DNA from 4 places in the Erwinia sp. SLM-02 genome. Region 1 is predicted to be linked to each of the others. Evidence: riboswitches for the same ligand, from Rfam matches in the RefSeq annotation. Region 1 holds a riboswitch; each other region holds the start of a gene.
The links. A riboswitch is a leader RNA that binds a small molecule or an ion and turns the genes downstream of it on or off. The one in region 1 is predicted to bind thiamine pyrophosphate.
Positions count from the first base shown of each region.

Region 2: linked by a shared signal. The riboswitch ahead of PGH32_RS05115 (TenA family protein) and the one ahead of thiC (phosphomethylpyrimidine synthase ThiC) in region 1 are both predicted to bind thiamine pyrophosphate.
Region 3: linked by a shared signal. The riboswitch ahead of thiB (thiamine ABC transporter substrate binding subunit) and the one ahead of thiC (phosphomethylpyrimidine synthase ThiC) in region 1 are both predicted to bind thiamine pyrophosphate.
Region 4: linked by a shared signal. The riboswitch ahead of thiM (hydroxyethylthiazole kinase) and the one ahead of thiC (phosphomethylpyrimidine synthase ThiC) in region 1 are both predicted to bind thiamine pyrophosphate.

Region 1 covers NZ_JAQISN010000008.1:15,292-20,539, reverse strand. The annotation lists gene PGH32_RS24170 (bactofilin family protein) at 1-117, opposite strand, end outside; gene nudC (NAD(+) diphosphatase) at 482-1,255, opposite strand; gene rsd (sigma D regulator) at 1,329-1,835, shown strand; TPP riboswitch at 1,972-2,072, shown strand; gene thiC (phosphomethylpyrimidine synthase ThiC) at 2,162-4,111, shown strand; gene thiE (thiamine phosphate synthase) at 4,108-4,752, shown strand; gene PGH32_RS24145 (aminotransferase-like domain-containing protein) at 4,881-5,248, opposite strand, start outside.
Region 2 covers NZ_JAQISN010000001.1:1,096,570-1,101,817, reverse strand. The annotation lists gene citX (citrate lyase holo-[acyl-carrier protein] synthase) at 1-511, shown strand, start outside; gene PGH32_RS05120 (anion permease) at 533-1,996, shown strand; gene PGH32_RS05115 (TenA family protein) at 2,105-2,743, opposite strand; TPP riboswitch at 2,820-2,933, opposite strand; gene PGH32_RS05110 (Rpn family recombination-promoting nuclease/putative transposase) at 3,035-3,988, opposite strand; gene PGH32_RS05105 (c-type cytochrome) at 4,331-5,248, shown strand, end outside.
Region 3 covers NZ_JAQISN010000003.1:375,237-380,484, forward strand. The annotation lists gene thiQ (thiamine ABC transporter ATP-binding protein ThiQ) at 1-173, opposite strand, end outside; gene thiP (thiamine/thiamine pyrophosphate ABC transporter permease ThiP) at 157-1,767, opposite strand; gene thiB (thiamine ABC transporter substrate binding subunit) at 1,743-2,729, opposite strand; TPP riboswitch at 2,768-2,885, opposite strand; gene sgrR (HTH-type transcriptional regulator SgrR) at 2,922-4,586, opposite strand; gene PGH32_RS18600 (MFS transporter) at 4,838-5,248, shown strand, end outside.
Region 4 covers NZ_JAQISN010000001.1:2,336,401-2,341,648, reverse strand. The annotation lists gene PGH32_RS10870 (glycosyltransferase) at 1-436, shown strand, start outside; TPP riboswitch at 1,606-1,711, shown strand; gene thiM (hydroxyethylthiazole kinase) at 1,746-2,537, shown strand; gene thiD (bifunctional hydroxymethylpyrimidine kinase/phosphomethylpyrimidine kinase) at 2,534-3,334, shown strand; gene fbaB (class I fructose-bisphosphate aldolase) at 3,513-4,565, shown strand; gene PGH32_RS10850 (LuxR C-terminal-related transcriptional regulator) at 4,664-5,248, opposite strand, start outside.

The DNA of each region.
Region 1 (5,248 bases):
CATACCGCTAAGGAAAATTAGCATTGATAGCCTGTGCGACAGCAAAAAAGCAATAATACTGCCGATCCAGAGAACCCAGATCCCCCAAAGATAATATTGTGTTTTAGTTTCAAACATACCGACGTCCAACCTACATATGGATCACCCTGATGGATTTTTACCCGCCGAACAGTCAACGCCTGCACAGGAATAAGTCACGTTGCGTTCAAAGGATTTAATAATATATATCAGGAAATGGCACTTTAAGCTTAAAAAAAGCCATCTCTGGTGTCATGAATTAAAAGCGACAGGCGGAGGTAATTGAAAACTATTCCATGTTGCGTGCTTAAAATCTTCCACGATGTGAATCATATTAGAATTTAACGGGGAGATAAACCTAAAGGTCATTATATCTGTACTGAATTAAACACCCTGGCCTCACACAGCAGCGGGCCAGGGTAAACACGAAACCAGACTATTGATCGCCAATCATCCGCAAACTTTATTCTGACTCTGCACGGCACAGCGCGACGGTATCTTCAATTAAACGCCGGGCAATAGTGCCTGCAGGCGGCAGCAGCGGTAAGGCATCGTAGCGATACCAGCCCGCATCCAGCAGCTCTTTGGGGTCGATGTTAATTTCCCCCGAATCATAGTCGGCCATAAAGGCCATCATCAGCGACTGCGGGAACGGCCACGGCTGTGAGGAAACGTAACGCAGGTTTTTCACCTTAATAGACGCTTCTTCCATGACTTCACGCGCAACGGTCTGCTCAAGGGTTTCACCGACTTCAGCAAAACCAGCCAGCACGGTATAGATACCGTTACGGTGGCGGGTGTGCTGCGCCAGCAAAATCTCATCCCCGCGGCGGATGGCGACAATGATACAGGGAGCGATTTGCGGATAGTAGCGCTGGCGGCAGTGGCTGCACAGGCATGCCCATTCGGTTTTACTGTGATGCATCTCATGCCCACAGTAACCACACCAGCGATGTGAGCGGTAAAACTCCGCCAGCTGGATACCCCGACCGACCAGCTGAAACAACCCGGTTTCCTGACCAAGCAGCTGGCGCAGCGATCCGATTTCCTGTGCCCGGCTTTGACAGATCAACCAGACCGTTTCCCCCTGCCATTCACCGATGGGCGATCCTTTTGATCCCGTCAGTCCGAGCGATTCGGCAGATCCTCGCGGAATTTCGCCTTTTGGTAACCAAATTTTATGTTCGTGGCTGACAACCCACCAGCCAGTGTCTACGCTTGATATTTGACGTTCCATAACTTGCTTATCATCCTCAGCTCAAAGACTGGTTTGAGGTCAGGCATTAAAAATAATACTCACGGAGATGAACATGCTTAACCAGTTAGAAAATCTGGCCGCACGCGTTGGCGGCTGCAGTGAACTGGTCGATTTCTGTTTGCTCTCCCGCAAGCAGCTGCTGATTGCCTATTACCAAATGGCCGGTTTAAAGCCTAACAAGGAATCGCAGGCGGCGCTCGATGAAAATGCGCTGGATAATTTCTGTCAGAGCCTGGTGGATTATCTCTCAACCGGTCACTTCACCGCCTATGAACGTTTTATCAAAGAGCTTGAAGGCACCCAACAGCTGGCGCAGGCGGCGTTGATTTATCCCTCTTTACGCGCCAATACCGACCACATTATGCATATTTACGATACGTATCTGGAAAAGGCTATTGAAACGGATAACTCCGTCGATTTCCAGAGAACGCTTTCGCTGGTTGGCGAGGTACTGGCTGAACGCTTTGTGCTGGAAGATAAATTCATCAAGCTGGCTTTAGAAAAAGTGGCTGAAAATCAGAGGACTGAAGATGAGGCGCCCCTTGCCCCTTCCGCCTGATGCGTTATCAGATTGTGAATTGCTTGTAGTTTCCAAATAGCCCCTTTATGCTGAAGGGGCTATTTAGTTTGAGCAAAAAACATTTTGCTTTGACTGAAAACTGATTTTCTGGCGTTCAGGCCAGAATATCGGGCAGCATTTCTTGTCGGAGTGCCCCACGGGGCTGAGACCGTTAATTCGGGATCCGCGGAACCTGTTCAGGTTAACACCTGCGAAGGGAACAAGAGTAAAATCGTCTGTGATGATGCGAAATAAAATGTTTCACATCGTTCAAATTACTCCCGCCTCCAGGCAAGCAACTTTCCCTAATAATTCAGGAATTTGCTATGTCTACCGTTGAAAAACTTCTCGTTGAGAAAAAAACAAACCGCCGCGAACAGCGCGCTGAAGCTCAGCAGTTTATTGATTCCCTGCAGGGTACGGCATTCCCCAATTCAAAACGTATTTATCTGACCGGATCCCGGGACGATATCCGCGTTCCGATGCGTGAAATTCAGCTCAGTCCCACCGTCGTTGGGGGCAGTAAAGATGACCCAACGCTGGAAGAGAATGAACCGGTCCCGGTGTATGACACGGCTGGCCCCTACGGCGATCCGGCCGCCACTATCGACGTGCATCGCGGCATTGAAAAACTGCGCAGCGCCTGGATTAATCAGCGCGCCGATACGGAAGAAATGACCGAACTCAGCTCGGTCTATACCCAGCAGCGACTGGCCGATGAAGGACTGGATCATCTGCGCTTCGACAATCTCCCGCGCCCGCGCCGCGCACTGGCTGGCCGCTGTGTCACCCAGATGCATTACGCACGCCTTGGCGTGATCACCCCGGAAATGGAATATATCGCCATCCGCGAGAATATGGGCCGCGAACGCATCCGGGGTGAAATCCTGCTGCAACAGCATCCGGGCAACGGTTTTGGTGCCAGCCTGCCGGAAAATATCAGCGCGGAGTTTGTGCGCCAGGAAGTCGCCGCCGGGCGGGCGATCATTCCGGCTAATATTAACCATCCGGAATCCGAACCGATGATCATTGGGCGTAACTTCCTGGTGAAAATCAACGCCAATATCGGCAACTCCGCTGTCAGTTCTTCGATTGAGGAGGAGGTTGAAAAGCTGGTGTGGTCAGCACGCTGGGGCGCGGATACGGTGATGGATCTTTCCACCGGTCGCTATATCCATGAAACACGCGAATGGATCCTGCGCAACAGCCCGGTCCCGATCGGCACCGTACCGATCTACCAGGCGCTGGAGAAGGTCAACGGGGTGGCGGAAGATCTTAACTGGGAAATTTTCCGCGATACGCTACTGGAGCAGGCCGAACAGGGCGTTGACTATTTCACCATTCACGCCGGTGTGCTGTTGCGGTACGTGCCAATGACGGCAAAACGATTGACCGGGATTGTTTCACGTGGGGGATCGATCATGGCCAAATGGTGCCTGTCGCACCATAAAGAGAGCTTCCTCTACCTGCATTTCCGGGAAATCTGTGAAATTTGCGCCGCCTATGACGTATCCCTCTCACTGGGTGACGGCCTGCGCCCGGGATCGATTCAGGATGCCAATGACGAAGCACAGTTTTCCGAGCTGCATACGCTGGGAGAACTGACCAAAATTGCCTGGGAGTACGATGTGCAGGTGATGATTGAGGGGCCGGGCCACGTACCAATGCAGATGATCCGCCGTAATATGACCGAGCAGCTGGAGCACTGCCATGAAGCACCGTTTTATACGCTCGGCCCGCTGACCACCGATATCGCGCCAGGCTACGACCACTTTACGTCGGGAATTGGGGCCGCAATGATCGGCTGGTTTGGCTGCGCGATGCTGTGCTATGTAACGCCGAAAGAGCACCTTGGCTTACCCAACAAAGAAGATGTTAAACAGGGTCTGATTACCTATAAAATTGCTGCGCACGCTGCCGATCTCGCCAAAGGCCATCCGGGTGCGCAGATCCGTGATAATGCGATGTCGAAGGCGCGCTTCGAGTTTCGCTGGGAAGATCAGTTCAACCTTGCCCTCGATCCGCATACAGCCCGCGCCTATCATGATGAAACCCTGCCGCAGGAATCCGGTAAGGTGGCGCACTTCTGCTCAATGTGCGGCCCAAAGTTCTGTTCGATGAAGATCACCCAGGAAGTACGCGAATACGCCGCGCGCCAGCAAGCTCAGGCCGTGCCGATTGAGATCGGTATGGCGCAGATGTCTGATGAATTCCGCACTCGCGGCGGTGAACTGTATCACCGTGCCGATGCGCTTAAAACCGAGGAAAATGTATGAGTCGTGGTCCTTTTCCCGCAACCGATGCCCGGCTTGGGCTTTATCCGGTGGTGGAAACCGTAGAATGGATTGCCCGCCTGCTGGATTTTGGTGTGCGCACTATTCAGCTACGCATTAAAGATCGTCAGGATGAGGAAGTAGAGCAGCAGATCGCGGAGGCGATTGCCCTCGGTAAACGTTACCAGGCGAGGCTGTTTATTAACGACTACTGGCGTCTGGCGATCAAACATCAGGCCTATGGCGTTCACCTGGGGCAGGAAGATCTGGATATCGCCGACCTTGATGCGATTCACGCTGCCGGGCTGCGGCTGGGACTGTCTACTCACGATGATGCCGAGCTGGATCGCGCACTGGCCGTTCAGCCTTCGTACATCGCACTGGGCCATGTCTTCCCTACGCAGACCAAAGATATGCCATCTGCGCCGCAGGGGCTGGTCGAACTGACCCGTCACATTCAGCGTTTGCAGGGTGTCTCAACCGTGGCGATTGGGGGTATCAGCATCGATCGCGTCCCGGCAGTGCTGGCAACCGGCGTCGGCAGCGTGGCGGTGGTCAGTGCTATCACCAAAGCGGACGACTGGCAGGCGGCAACCCGCCGGCTGCTGGATCTGATTGAATCTCCGCAAGGCGCTGCACAATAAAATGTAAGGTGTCGCAACGGCGATAAGCAGTCATGAAGCCACGCCGCAGGCCCAGTCTCTGCGGCTTTCCCCCCCGGCGGATGCTGCTATATTCACTGCGCAGGCGGCAGTTCCGCCGTCAGCCAGGGTCAGCGCTGTTCCTTCTCGCTGGCCCTGCCTTCTTCCTGAACGTCTTCGACCATCGTCCGTTCACATACCGGCGAACAGTATTGCATCGCCCTCTCGACGGCAGCACCCAGGATAGCCAGTGCCCGTTCGGTTTTGTCCGTGCAGGTCTGGGCATAGCTCAGCCGCAGACAGTTGCGGTACTTGCCCGAGGCGGAAAACAGCGAACCGACGGCAATCTGGATTTTGGACTCACGCAGTTCAGCATTGAGCCGGTGTGAATCAAACGCTTCCGGTAGTTCAACCCAGATCAGAAAGCCCCCCTGAGGACGAGTGACGCAAATACCGCAGGGAAAATGCTGGCGTACCAGGCGGGTGAAAATCTCCTGAT
Region 2 (5,248 bases), on a different contig from region 1:
CGTTGAACAGCTGCTCGCCAGCCGGGACGCCCGCCACGCGCGCCAGCAGGCCTGGCTGGCACAGTATGCCAGCACGCTCGTCTCCTTCACCGTGCTGGCCCCGGGGCCGGTAAAAGACAGCCCGCTGACCCGGCGTATTTTTAATCGTGGCCTGCGGGCGTTAAGGCAGCGGCTGGCGGAGCGCGGCTGGGAAATCACCCACCAGCTCTGCGTTGCGCTGCCGACCGGTCCGGAAGGCCTGCTGGCGGTCAGTGCCCCGCCGGAGCCGCTGAAGCGTGCCCTGATCGACCTTGAACAGGCCTCGCCGCAGGGCCGGCTGTGGGACTTTGACGTGTTCACCCCGCAGGGAACCCTCCTGTCGCGCAGAGACTACGGACTGCCCGCCCGCCCCTGCCTGCTGTGCCAGCAGGATGCATCGGCGTGCGCCCGCAGCCGGGCGCACACGACGGCCGACCTGCTGCGCCAGATGGACACACTGATGCAACACACCGACGCCGTTATCAATCATTAAATCCCTGACAGAGGATCGATTATGTCCCTTGCGAAAGATAAGATATGGAAATCTCTGACCCCGCTGGTTGTTCTCGCCGTGATGCTGGTGCTGCCGACGCCCGACGGCATGCCGCCGCAGGCCTGGCACTATTTTGCGGTATTCGTGGCGATGATAGTCGGGATGATCCTTGAGCCGATCCCGGCGACGGCGATCAGTTTTATCGCCGTGACGGTCTGCATCATCAGCAGCCATTACGTGTTATTTGATGCCGCTGAACTGGCCAATCCCGAATTTAACGCCGGGAAACAGGCGCTGAAATGGGGTCTGGCGGGCTTCTCCAGCTCGACGGTCTGGCTGGTGTTCGGTGCCTTCATCTTCGCGCTGGGCTACGAAGTAACCGGGCTGGGCCGCCGTATTGCGCTGTTTATGGTCAAATTTATGGGCAAACGCACGCTGACGCTGGGTTACGCTATCGTCATCATCGACGTCATGCTGGCCCCGTTTACGCCGTCCAACACCGCGCGTACCGGCGGGACGGTATTCCCGGTAATCAAAAACCTGCCGCCGCTGTTTAAATCATTTCCCAACGACCCTTCCTCAAAGCGCATCGGCGGATACCTGATGTGGATGATGGTGATTGGGACCAGCCTCAGCTCCTCGATGTTTATTACCGGTTCCGCGCCCAACGTGCTGGGTCTGGAGTTCGTGGGTAAAATTGCCGGCATTCAGATCAGCTGGCTGCAGTGGTTCCTCAGCTTCCTGCCCGTGGGGATTATCCTTCTGGTGGTGGCCCCCTGGCTTTCTTACATTCTGTACAAGCCGGAGATCACCCACAGCGAGGAGGTATCGAACTGGGCGGGCGAAGCGCTGAGAGAGATGGGCCGCCTGACGCGAAAAGAGATCACGCTGATTGGCCTGGTGCTGCTGAGCCTGGGGCTGTGGGTATTCGGCGGCAAAATCATCAACGCGACGGCGGTGGGGCTGCTGGCGGTTTCCCTGATGCTGGCGCTGCACGTGGTGCCGTGGAAGGACATCACCAAATACCACAGCGCCTGGAATACGCTGGTTAACCTGGCAACGCTGGTGGTGATGGCAAATGGCCTGACCCGCTCCGGCTTTATCGACTGGTTTGCCAACACCATGAGCCGACATCTGGAAGGGTTTTCCCCCAGCGGCACCGTGGTTGCGCTGGTGCTGGTGTTCTATTTTGCCCACTATCTGTTTGCCAGCCTTTCCGCCCACACCGCCACCATGCTGCCGATGATCCTGGCGGTGGGGAAAGGCATCCCCGGCGTGCCGATGGAACACCTGTGTATTTTGCTGGTGCTGTCTATCGGTATCATGGGCTGCCTGACGCCGTATGCCACCGGCCCGGGCGTGATTATCTACGGCTGCGGCTACGTGAAGTCGAAGGACTACTGGCGGCTGGGTGCCATTTTCGGCGTGGTGTTTATTTCGCTGCTGCTGCTGGTGGGCTGGCCGATCCTGGCGATGTGGAGCTGACCGGTCAGGGGCAGACTGCGCTGGCATTCTGCCCCACTCTTCATGACAGTTTGGATGCCCGAGTTTCTCGGGGATCCTGAATTGGCATTACCCTGCTTTCAGCCTGATTTACTGATAGGCCGCATCAAAAAACGCTTTCTCAAGCCCTACCGCACGGCGGAAAAGGTCCTCACACTGCGGGGCTTCCGCCGGGCCAACGCGGTCCAGCTCCTCGCGGATAAACGCCACAAACGCATTGAAATCAGGGTTGTCGTGCAGCGTGACCCACTCGGCATAGACGAAATTGTCCGGTAGCGGTCGGGCAGCCTGAGATGCCCAGTCAAAATACAGCCATTCCGCCACGTTCAGCACCGTCAGGATCGCCGCATAGCTGCGGGTGGCAGCCGCTTCGCGCATGATGGCTTTGAAACCGGCCGTCGGCGCGGTATCAGGCTTTTCGCTGCGCAGTTGCTCACCGACGCCGAGCGCGGTAAACGAACGCAGGAAATAGGTGTTTTCTTCCGAGGAAACCATCCCGGCAAAGCGGCCAAAGCGCAGGCGGGCTTCGGTGGTATCGGCGCTGGCCATCGCCGCACCCACCAGGATCAGGAAGCTGTCGAGGAAGCGGTGATCCTGAATCAGGTAATTAATCATCACGCGGTCGTCAACGGTGCCGGTGACCAGCTCCTCAACGAAACGGTGACTGACGGCCGCCGACCATGTCGGCAGATTCTGGTTACGCAGGGTTTCGGTAAAACGTTCGGTCATCGTGTTGTCCTGTAAAGTAAAGACAGCGCGACTGAATGTGGGTACTCAGGCAGTCTGGTACAAAGACCGGTAAGAGTCAGACAGGTTGCGCCATCCCTTCGCCGGCATTATCCGGATCAGGTATTAAGGGTCTTCGCACCGTTGCATGTGCGAACTCTCAGCCCGATATCAGGCTCCCCCTGGAAAGGTTCGGCAAGAAACATAACCCGTCAGTTCCGGTGTTGTAAACAAAAACTGAGTAATGAGTAATACTCTGATAACAGATGGAATAAGATTGGACAAAGCGGGGCATCAACACTCGATCAGTACCAGATCCGCCTCATTTAAACCGGTCATCTTGATCACCGTTAAACGATCCATACCATTTTGCAGCATCGTTTGAGCGATTTTGAGTGCAGCCGCTCGTCGACCCTTTTCAATACCACTCTGCTCCCCGAGCAAAATCCCCTTCTTCATTCCCTTCTTTTCAAGCTGCTCTGCAAGCGTCATAAGTTGCTCCTTATACGGTGGGACGCGCCGCGCGAGTTTACGGATAAAGGCTTCTGCATCGGACATTTCCGCCGTCTGCGCGAAATAGTTTACCAACGTCACCAACTGCTGTCCCGTCATGTGTTTTGCCAAAATTAAAGTTGCCAGCGTGTCCACCAGCCCGGCGAGATCGCGCAGATGGATATGTTTTTGCAGCAGAGTCAGCGCAGCCATACTTCGATGTTGCATAATTTCATCATCCGGAATCACCGTCACGTCCACCAGCGTAAAAGCGCCTCCGTAAATCTCCTCCGCCAGTGCCGGATCGTCAAACTCATCCAGCCAGCGGGTCGGCCAGGGATACGGACTGCGTTTTCCGGCATAGAACAGCACCGGGATGACGAGCGGCAGTTTTTTATGCCCGGCCTCAAGATGGCGCTGCATCGCCGCCACCGCGTATCGCATCAATCGGAAGGCCATATGTTTATCCGGTGTTGACTGGTGTTCAATAAGAACGTGGACGTATGCATCACCGCTGAGGGTTTTCATGCGGTAGAGCACATCGCTGAAGTAGGCACGCAGGTTTTCCTCGATAAAACTCCCTGACTGTAGCTTCAGCGTGCTGAAATCACATATTTGCTGAAGCGCGCGTGGCAGATGAAGCTGCATAAAATCGCGAGCGGTATTGGGATTATTCAGAAACTGTTTAAACACCAGATCGTGCGGCGTCGGGCTGATACTTTTCCGATGTTCATCTCCCCTTTTCGATGCTGTCATGTCCTCTCCCTGGACGGATAAATGTAATCAGTGAGAAGGTTACCTAATCGGACGTCGCTGCATGAAAAAATGTCTGCGTATTGCCTCGCATTTATCGTTGTAACGGAAGTGAAATGTAAATCTCACTCTCAACGAATAGCGAAAAATGTCCTGGCGGCATTTTAAGTTTAAAAAAAATGAATTCTCTGGAACATACTCAACCCGATTTTATTCAACACGCCGATTATTAAAAATAAAGTTAGTCATTATTTTTTGGCAACCTTCCTTATCCGTTCGAAATGCATTAACTATAAAAAACACCGGCTTGAAAAATAATAATTCCCATTCAAGGCATAATAATCAATGAAACATAGCCGCTACGCGTCTCAGCATCATAAAAAACATTCGACCGCATGGCGATTATGCCGCTGGACCAGCGGGATCGTTGCCTGTGTAGTTGTTGTAGCCGTGCTTGCCTGGTTAGCCACCCTGGTCATCCCCAAATCCGGGAACGCCCTCGCAAAAGACCCTCTGCCCGTCAATGAGCAACAGATCAAACGCGGAGAATACCTCGCCCGCGTGGGCGACTGTGTCGCCTGCCATACGGCACCCGGCAAGCCGGCGTTTAGCGGCGGTTTGCCCATCGCCTCGCCGATTGGAGGGATGATCCCGCCCAATATTACGCCCGATAAAAGCACCGGCATTGGTCACTATTCCTACGGTGACTTTGAACGTGCGGTCAGATACGGCATCGCTCCCTCGGGCGACACGCTTTACCCCGCAATGCCGTGGATTTCCTATTCGCGTCTGACTCAGGACGACATGGCGGCGCTTTATGCCTATTTCATGCACGGCGTTACGCCGGTCGTTGCTCCGCGCCAGCAGAACACCATTCCCTGGCCGCTCTCCCTGCGCTGGCCGATGACCTGGTGGCGTTGGCTTTTCGCCCCTGAAACGGCACTGACTGCCGCGCTGCCGAAAGATCCCGTGGCGCTTGGCACCTACTATGTTACCGGCCTCGGTCACTGCGGTGCCTGTCATACACCTCGTGCCATCACGCTGCAGGAAGCCGTTTTTGATAACAGCAAAGGCAGCCAGTATTTATCCGGTGGACAGGTTATTGATGGCTACTCGGTGCCGTCCCTACGGGGCGAACGGCGCTCCGGGCTGGGCCTTACCCGCGCCGAAGAGATTGTCGCATTATTAAAAACCGGGCGTTCAGACAAAACGGCAACCTTTGGCCCAATGTCCGATGTGGTGACTCACTCCACACAATATATG
Region 3 (5,248 bases), on a different contig from region 1:
AGCAGCAGGCTGCCGCTGCTGGCGTGAAGGAAACCGGCGATCAGGCTGAGCAGCGTGCTTTTGCCCGCGCCGCTGGGGCCGAGGATCGCCAGCCGTTCACCCGCCTGCGCGCTGAAGCTAAAGCGCATCGGCAGATGGTTGTAGAGGTAGGTCAGGTTAGTCAGGCTTAACATGGCGCCCCGGCAGTTTTTCAATCAGGGTAAAAAGCAGGAAGCAGAGCAGCAGCAGCAGCAGCGCGGTCACCGCACCTTCGCTGCTGCGGTAGGATCCAATCTGCTGATGAAGATAAAACGGCAGCGTGCGGAAGTTTTCATTGCCGAACAGCGCCACCACGCCAAAATCCCCGATCGACAGCACGCAGGCAAAGGCCAGCGCCTGGGCCAGCGGCCGCTTCAGCGCGCGCAGCTCAATCAGCCGCAGGCGGTTCCAGCCCTGGATACCCAGCGACTGGCACAGACGGTTATAGCGTTCGGCGATGTCGCGCAGCGGGTTCTCCAGCACCTTCATCGCGTAGGGAATGGCCATCAGCGCGTTGGTAAAAATCACGATACCGTCCGCCGACTGCGGCAGGCCCACCGTGGCGTTAAGCAGCAGGAAAAACCCGGTCGCCAGCACGATGCCGGGCATGGCGAGGATCAGCATCCCGCTCAGCTCCAGCGTTTGCCCCCAGCGGGGATGCAGGCGCAGGCGCAGTTCCCGGCTACTCCACAGCAGCATTACCGTCAGCACAACGCTCAGCAGCCCGGCGCCCAGCGCAATGCGCAGTGAGGTAAACGTGGCCTGCCAGAGCGCGGGCTGAACCAGCACGCCGCTCACGCCCTGGCGCAGTCCGTCAACGACGACCGCCAGCAGCGGCGGCAGGATCAGCAGCAGCGCCAGCACAATCAGCAGGCCGTCCTGCAGTTGGGCGCGGCGGCTGTCCTCCGGATTTCGCCAGCCGCCGAGGCTGTCGCTTCCCGCCGGCATCGCCTTGTTCAGCCGCTGGCTGAGCAGCACCAGTCCCAGGCAGCAGATCATCTGCAGCAGCGCCAGAAGCGCGGCCCGGCCGGGATCGTAATCAAAGCTCAGCGCCTGAAAAATCGCCAGTTCGATGGTGGTGGCGCGTGGTCCGCCGCCCAGCGACAGTACGGTGGCAAAGCTGGCGAAGCAGAGCATAAAAATCAGCGCGCCGGCGGGCAGGATCTGGCGACGAAGCCACGGCCATTCCACAATGCGAAAGTGCATCCAGCCGCGCAGGCCGAGCTGGGCCGCGAGCTGGCGCTGCTCGCCGGGGATTTGCTGCAGCGCCTGCAGCAGCAGCCGGCTGGCCAGCGGCAGATTGAAGAAGATATGCGCCAGCAGAATGCCCTGCAGGCCATAGGGAGTAAAGGTGTAGTCAATGCCGACCAGCGCGCAGAGCTGAGCCAGCCAGCCGCTGCGGCCATACACGCTGAGGATGCCAAAGACGGCGACCAGCACCGGCAGCACCAGCGTCATCGCGCACAGGCGCAGCAGGCTGCTGCGCCCGGGGAAGCGGCGGCGATAGAGCGCACGAGCCAGCGGGATCGCAGGCAGCACCGACAGCAGGGCGGAGAGCAGCGCCTGCCAGAACGAAAAGCGCAGCACGTGCCAGAGATAGCTGTCTGACAGAATGCTGCGCCAGTCGCTCTGTGGCGCGTTAAACCACAGCGACAGGAAGGCCAGCAGGGCGACGCCGGCCAGCAGCAGAGCCGTCAGACCGCCCGGGATCAGCCAGCCGGGGATCAGCGGCTGACGGCGCGTTGCCATTTACCGATCCACTGGCTGCGCTGGCGGGCGACGTCCTGCGCGCTGTACTGCAGCGTCGTCGCCGGCACGGTGAGCGTATCAAAACCGGCAGGCAACGTGGTTTTGATGGCCGGATACATCCAGTTGCCGGTGGCAATGGTGTTCTGGAACGCCGGGGTCAGCAGGAACTGCATAAATTCCTGCGCCAGCTTCGGCTGTTTGCTGGCCTTAAGCTGCCCGGCCACTTCCACCTGCAGGTAGTGGCCTTCGCTGAAGCTGGCGGCGGCATACTGGTCTTTTTTCTCTTCAATCAGGTGGTAAGCAGGGGAGGTGGTGTAGCTCAGCACCATATCGCTTTCGCCCTTGAGGAACAGGCCGTAGGCTTCGCTCCAGCCTTTGGTCACGGTTACCGTTTTTTGCGCCAGCTTCTGCCACGCCGCCGGAGACTGTTCGCCGTACACCTTCTGCATCCACAGCAGCAGGCCCAGGCCCGGCGTGCTGGTGCGCGGATCTTCATAAATGACTTTCAGCGGACGGTCGCTCTCGACCAGTTCTTTCAGGCTTTTCGGCGGATTTTTCAGCCGGGTTTTGTCATAAACAAAGGCAAACCAGCCATAGTCAAACGGGACGAAGGTGCTGTTTTTCCAGCCGCCGGGTACGTTACTGCTGTCGGTATTCACCTGGCTGGCGGCGAACAGGCCGGTTTTTTCTGCCGCATCCAGCAGATTGTTGTCCAGCCCCAGCACCACGTCGGCCTGGCTGTTTTTGCCTTCCATCCGCAGGCGGTTCAGCAACGACACGCCATCCGCCAGCGCGACAAACTTCAGCTCGCAGTTGCACTGCGCTTCAAAGGCTTTTTTGACCGCCGGGCCGGGGCCCCAGTCGGCGGAGAACGAGTCGTAGGTATAAACGGTCAGCGTGTCTTTCGCGGCAGCGGCGGGCAGCGAGAACAGCACCAGCAGAGGTAAGATTTTTTTTAACACTTTGCGTTCCTTGAAATGAAGATGCGCAAAGGATCTGAGTAAACGGCACTCTCAAATCCCTACGCCGGTATGAGCCGGATCAGGTTCGACGGGTTTTCTCTCAGCGGTATCACTCTGCTGCTGCGCAGCAGGTCATCCGCACCCCGTTGAGAACGGCCTATTCTAGTGAGTTCACTCCACTAACGAAAGCTTTCATGACTCGTCCGGCGGCGCAAACCAGGCGGATTTGAAATCGAACCAGCCCAGCGTGTTCATTCTCACGCCGCGCATGCTGCGCTGGCCGTGCAGCTGCAGCCAGTGATGGAACAGCGGGTGCAGGTAATGATTGTCGATCAGCCGTTTGCTCCAGTCGGCCAGAGGCAGCTTCTGTTCCCGCCAGTGCCGGGCATCCTGATGCCAGTCGATGGGAACGCAGTGGTGCATCAACGGCATTTCGTACAGCAGTGAGAACAGCGAAAACTCCAGCGGCAGCGTAAAGTTGGCGCTGCCCAGCCAGATATCACTGTCGGCATTACCCTGATACCAGCTCTCATAGTCCAGTTCCTGCGTTATCAATTCCACGCCGTGGGCAGCCAGAATCGGCCCCAGCGCGTTGGCGATCCCCTGGTGTTCAATCTGATCGCTGTACCAGGTAATCGTCAGCGAATTCAGCCCCTCGGGCTTATCGGTAATCTCCATATCGTGGCGATGGTGCCAGCGCGGCAGCAGTCCCCAGGCCGGGAACCAGTAACGCTGATAGGCGATGCCGCTGTGGTTGAGCAGGGTAATCGGATTGAAGATTGAACTGAGCCAGCGGCGTACCGCTTCGTTACCGCCCAGCGCGGAACGCTGGTCAAACAGCAGGAAATAGCAGCCTTCTTCCAGCCGGCTCTCCTGGGGATGTTCATCGGTGTTGTCGCTTTGCAGCTTCACGCCCGAGTAAACCAGCTCATCGCTGATTTCAGGCAGCACCCAGATATTGACCTCGTCGATCAGTGCGCGATAGCCAAAATAGTCGTCGAAGGCGCTGATCCGCAGCTGGCTTTGCTGGTTGTGCTCGACGGCATACGGGCCGGTTCCCGACGGCTGACGGGCGAAATTGCGCATAAACGGCCACTCCTTTGGCAGGATCATTGCGCTGACGCTGGCCAGCAGCCAGGGGATCCAGCTGTCCGGATGCTTCAGGTGAATATCCAGCGTCCAGGGCGTTGTGGATTCAATGCGTTCGAAGTGACTGAACAGCGGCTGATCGTTTAAGCGCTGCAGACTGGCGATAACGTCTTCCATATCCAGCTCGCGCCCGTGGTGAAAACGGATCGCCGGGCGCAGGAAAAACCGCCAGTGCAGCGGAGTCAGCTGCTGCCAGTGGTGGGCGATATCGGGTTCGGCTTCCCCGTTTTCCTCATTTATTCGCGCCAGGCCGCTGAATATCTGGCGGGCGAGGTGGGTTTCCGATCGCCGCAGCGGCGTGCCCGGCAGCAAATTGAGCAGCGGCCGGTAGTAAAGAACCCGCAGGATATGTTTTCCCTGGCGGAAACTGCGCCCCAGATGGGACAGCAGCATCTGCCGCACGCGGTTTTTATCACCGACTAACTGCACCAGCTGGTCAATGCGGTCCTGCTCCAGCAGATCCTCCGCACGCTGCTGCTGCAGGGCCAGCCCGGTGTAGAGAAAACTGAGCCGTGACCGCTTGCCGCGTCCGGCTTCCGCCTGCCACTCCAGCCAGCCTGCCTCCTGCATTGCATTCAGCAGGTTGCGCATATGGCGGCGTGAGCAGCTGAGCCGCACCGCCAGATCGTTAAGGGTAGTTTCCTGCGGCTGGCCGTCGCAGTATTGCCAGAGCCGGATAAATTGCTGCTGCAAACGCGGTGAGGACATAAAAGAGGAACTCCGTAGTCAAAGCGGTCAGTTTTTCCTGCCGTATATTACGGCGATAATGGTCACAGATGGAAGAGCGGGAGGCACTCTGCGGAGTGGCGCTTGGCCATCTTTACGTGGCTGAGGTCACTGATTTCTGAGTATGGTGCTGTTCACCAGCCAGCGGGCAAAAATGTCGCTGGCTTTTTTCGTCGTTTCTCTTCTAAGCTTTTGCATTATTTCTCCCTATTTTATGCCAGTGAGGCATTGCTATGAAATCGCTGTTGGCGCGTCATCGTTTTAATCCGGTCTATCTGGCGTTTATGGCGATTACGTTCATGGTCGGCATTGCCGGTGCGCTGCAGGCACCGACGCTGAGCCTGTTCCTCAGCCGTGAGGTGGACGTGCGGCCATTTTGGGTGGGGCTGTTTTATACGGTGAACGCGGTGGCGGGGATTGTGGTCAGCCTGCTGCTGGCGAAGCGTTCCGATAATCGCGGCGATCGCCGCATGCTGATTCTGTTTTGCTGCCTGATTGCCGTGGCGAACGCCGTCCTGTTTGCATTTAATCGTCACTACCTGACGCTGATTACGCTGGGCGTGCTGCTTTCTGCGATAGCCAGCGTGGCGATGCCGCAGATTTTTGCTCTGGCGCGCGAGTATGCCGACAGTTCGGCGCGAGAG
Region 4 (5,248 bases), on a different contig from region 1:
GAAACACGGATTGAAATTCAAGCCAATTATTCATGAAGATGAAGAGTTTACGCCGCGGCTATTTTTCGTTGCAGGTAAAATTGTTGTAACCGATCAAGTTTTTTTCCTGCGAAGGGTGCGTGCTGGTTCAATCATGCAATCTGCACGTTCTGAGAAAAATGTTATTGGTTATTTGAAAAGTATTGAATCTTTAGAATCTCTACTTTCGGCTAATGAAAATGAAGTGACCAAAAGAAATTTGCGAGGCAGAATTATTAGCAATATCCTTAATATCATTTTGATAAAAAGGAACAGTCAAGTGATATTTAGTGATACTACTCTTAGTGAATATAATTTAATTTTGTCAAGAAATGGAAATTTTCTCACTAAAATTGCATCTCTAAATTTCTTTGTTTATCGTGTTCTGAATTTTGGATTTAGAAAATTCAAAGCTTAGTCACTGATAAATTCGTTTATTGTCTCTAATGTGATCGCCTTGGTTTTCCCAGGCGATTACTTGGAATGACAATAATTTAATTGGGGAGGGGTATAATACTCTGATGTGCAAGTTTATTGTAGTATTGCTGGCTGCGTGATCAACACCCTGTTGAAAGATAAGCTGACTATTTATAAGTTCTTCAGAAGTAGCAACTTTCTCTCGCACAAGAAAAATACCGCATATTCCTTTTTTGAAAGGAATGCCGACGTTTTTTCATCGTTTCTATTGATTACAATCCATTTTCATCTGACAACTTAGTTATTGGTCACGTATTAAAATGTTTTTTCGCTAGAGTGGAACGCTATTTTTTCATGATTTCAGCTTCCAATTTCAACGCCTCTAAATTAAATGTATACTTAACAAATTCATGTTGAGTAAATTTAAAGGTGTCATACTGCTATTCATAATCATAGCTATACCAACAATGTTTTTTTATATGCTTGGCGTTAAGAATAACCATGTATGGTTGAATGTCCCTAAACTGCTGACTCATTCTAAGAGTTATGTTGTTTTATTCTTCTATGCAATAGGGACGCATTTAGGACGTTTACGGTTTATATCCATTTTTATTTTTGATTTTCTATTCTTCAAACTATTATCTGTAGTAGGGGAAAGTCAGAAGCTACTCAATCTCACAGTCTGACTATTCTCTCCAATATACCATTGTTTCTACATTTATATGTATTTTTAGATGGATTGAAAAATAGGTAAATACAGTTTATTTTTTCTGTATTTCGCTGATGCAAGTTTTTCTAACTATTTCTTATATGGATATTTTGTAGCTGTCGCCAGAAAGGTCGTAGCCACGTATCAATCTCAATTTAGTGACGTTGAGGGGATATTGCTCTCTTTATTAACCACTTTTTTTTGGTCTACGTGTGTTTGATGATCCAGAGAGTGACTGTCCACACTAGGATGGTTATTGGATCCTAAATTATTTTCAAATACCATTCCGTTTCGTTGTAGTTCATACCCGGGATTGAACCGTGCTATATCACCGATGTTGAGATTGTATATATTTAAGTTATTTATTTTCATCACGTTGAGTTTTGAATTTGATTGTTTACAAAACTCGGTCTCGCCTTTATCCTGTCTTCAGTTTTTAACCGAATGTAATCTCAAAATTTATCAATGACTCGGGGTGCCCGTCCTGTTTTACCAGGATCCGGCTGAGAAAAACCCGCATAACCTGAACTGGATAATGCCAGCGGAGGGAAGTCAGATGCCCGACCGGCATCGCCTTCTTGATCGCCGGTTGGGAGTAACGATGATCCAACCCATTCCCCTCAGCCACCACGATGTGGCGCACTCTCTGGCGCTGTTCCGCCAGCAATCCCCCCTTATTCACTGTATGACCAATGATGTGGTGCAGACCTTTACGGCCAACGTGCTGCTGGCGCTGGGGGCTTCCCCGGCAATGGTGATCGATGCCGAAGAGGCCGCACAGTTCAGTGCGGTAGCCAGCGCGCTGCTGGTCAACGTCGGTACGCTAACCCGCTCGCGTAGTGAAGCCATGCTGGCGGCGGTCGAGTCGGCCAATGCTGCCGGGCGCAGCTGGTCGCTGGACCCGGTGGCGGTCGGTGCGTTAGCGTTCCGCACCGGGTTCTGCCATCAGCTGCTGAGCCACAAGCCTGCCGCCATTCGCGGCAACGCCTCAGAGATCATGGCGCTGGCGCAGGAAGCGGTATCCGGTCGCGGTGTGGACTCGCAGCATCAGTCCGATGCCGCGATTCAGGCTGCACAAAAACTTGCTTTGCAGAGCGGGGCGGTGGTCGCGGTGACCGGAGAAGTGGACTTCGTTACCGACGGTCAGCGCATCCTCAGCGTCAGCGGCGGTTCACCTTTGATGACTCGCGTGGTCGGTACCGGCTGTGCGCTGTCGGCGGTGGTGGCTGGCTTTGCCTCGCTGCCCGGCGACCGTTTAATGCACGTTGCCAGCGCCTGCCGCGTGGTATCGCTGGCCGGCGAGCGTGCCGCCGCGATCGCAGCAGGACCGGGGAGTTTTATTCCCGCCTTCCTGGATGCGCTTTATCTACTGACGCCGGAGGAACTGGCATGAAACGAATTAATGCACTGACCATCGCCGGTACCGATCCCAGCGGCGGAGCGGGTATCCAGGCGGATCTGAAAGCGTTCTCGGCGCTGGGGGCTTACGGCACCAGCGTGATTACGGCGCTGGTTGCGCAGAATACCCAGGGCGTGCAGTCGGTATACCGCATCGAGCCGGATTTCGTCGGTGCGCAGCTGGACTCGGTACTTTCGGATGTCCGTATCGATGCCATCAAGATCGGCATGCTGGCAGAGTCCGACGTGGTGGAGGTGGTGGCCGATCGTCTCAGGGCTGCCACCGCGCCGTGGGTCGTGCTTGATACGGTGATGCTGGCGAAAAGTGGGGATCCGCTGCTCTCCGAACGGGCGGTTGCCACGCTGCGCGAGCGTCTGCTGCCGCAGGTCTCCATTATCACCCCGAATCTGCCGGAGGCCGCCGCGCTGCTGGACTGTGCGATGGCCCGCAACGAGCAGGAAATGCGCGAGCAGGGCAGGGAACTGCTGGCCATGGGATGCCAGGCGGTGCTGATGAAGGGTGGCCACCTCAGCGATACAGAAAGCCCGGACTGGCTGTTCACCCGCGAGCTGGAGCAGCGATTCACCGCGCCGCGCGTGAATACCCGTCATACCCACGGCACGGGCTGCACGCTCTCTGCGGCACTGGCTGCGCTGCGTCCTCGCCACGATAACTGGGTGGCAACCGTGCAGGCGGCGAAAACCTGGCTGCAGGGTGCGCTGGAGCAGGCGGATTCGCTGGAGGTGGGGCAGGGAATTGGTCCGGTGCATCACTTCCACAAATGGTGGTAAGGACGTTAAGGGTAAAGGCTCTTTCGTGCGTAATCGTCTGAAAAATCCAGTCAGCAATTTGCCTGGTTAAAGGATTAGGTCCACCCTGTTGAGGTCAGAAATAAGTCGCATTTCTGAACAGCGGGCCACCTGACCGTTGTACAGGTCGTGGCCCTCCCAACCTTTGACAGGAGTTATCATGACGGACATCGTACAGTTATTGGGCAAAGAAGCAGATTCTCTTTTGCAACATCGCTGCATGACTATTCCAGCAGACAGCCTCTATCTTCCGGGATCGGACTATGTTGACCGGGTGATGGTAGATAATAACCGTCCCCCGGCGGTCCTACGCAATATGCAAACCCTGTATAACACCGGTCGTTTAGCCGGGACGGGTTACCTCTCTATCCTGCCGGTTGACCAGGGCGTTGAGCACTCGGCCGGCGCTTCGTTTGCCGCCAACCCGCTGTACTTCGACCCGAAAAACATCGTCGAGCTGGCGATCGAAGCGGGCTGCAACTGCGTTGCCTCCACCTACGGCGTGCTGGCCTCCGTATCCCGCCGCTACGCACACCGCATTCCGTTTATGGTTAAGCTCAACCATAACGAAACCCTCAGTTACCCCACCCAGTACGATCAAACCCTGTATGCCAGCGTAGAGCAGGCCTTTAACCTCGGCGCCGTGGCCGTGGGCGCGACCATCTATTTCGGTTCCGAACAGTCGCGCCGGCAGATTGAGGAGATCTCGGTGGCGTTTGAACGCGCGCACGAACTGGGGCTGGTGACCGTACTGTGGGCCTACCTGCGCAACAACGACTTCAAAAAAGACGGCGTGGACTATCACGCCAGCGCGGATCTCACCGGCCAGGCGAACCATCTGGCGGCGACCATCGGTGCCGATATCGTTAAGCAGAAAATGGCGGAGAATAACGGCGGCTACAAGGCGGTGAACTTTGGCCATACCGACGAGCGGGTTTACACCAAACTGACGACCGATAACCCGATCGATCTGGTGCGCTACCAGCTGGCTAACTGCTATATGGGTCGGGCCGGAATGATTAACTCCGGCGGTGCCGCGGCGGGGGATACCGATATCGCGGAATCCGTTCGTACCGCCGTGATTAATAAGCGCGCCGGAGGAATGGGGCTGATCCTTGGCCGTAAAGCCTTCAAGAAATCAATGAAAGACGGCGTGGCGCTTATTAATTCGGTACAGGACGTTTATCTGAGTAAGAAAGTGACCATAGCGTAATACTATGACAGGCGGATATAAAATATCCGCCTGTCATATCCTGCCTCTTGCTATATAAAACACCCTGGCGTTGGCGCAATACTCCTGCCAACAAAAGACTAGCTCAAATGCGGTACGTGGGTCAGGCTTTTGGCCAGATTGATAATCTGGAACAGCACTTTCGTCCGCTTTGATTTACTTTTCTTCTTGAGGTTATTTTTATGCGAAAGAACGGTCTTAAGCTTGATATTAATATGCTCAGATATCTCGACCGAACTCCTTTCTTTCATCCATAAACTGAGTATTTCCGACTCGCGCTTGCTGAACGACAGCGGCGTTTCATCAGCCGGATAAAGCCCCGTGGGCTGCGTAGCCTGCTTTAACCTGTTGGTTGTGACCAGATTTTTCACCGTACCGATCGACACATTCTGCGCCATGATCACCACGTTCGGCTTGATGTAAATATAATCTTCGAACGATGAATGAACCACCCGCATGAAGATAATAAACAGGGTTTCCGGATTCATTGCAATCAGTTTTTTTATCTCTTCCCTGTCGTTTTCCGTATTGTAAACGGACTCGCAGATAAAGGCGATTTGGGTGGAACCCTGCTGTAAAAGTCGTGCGCAGTTGGGGAGATTATCCAGCAGATGAATATCCTTTTTTTTACCGCCTGCTTCATTGATAACGCTTTTTAATCCATG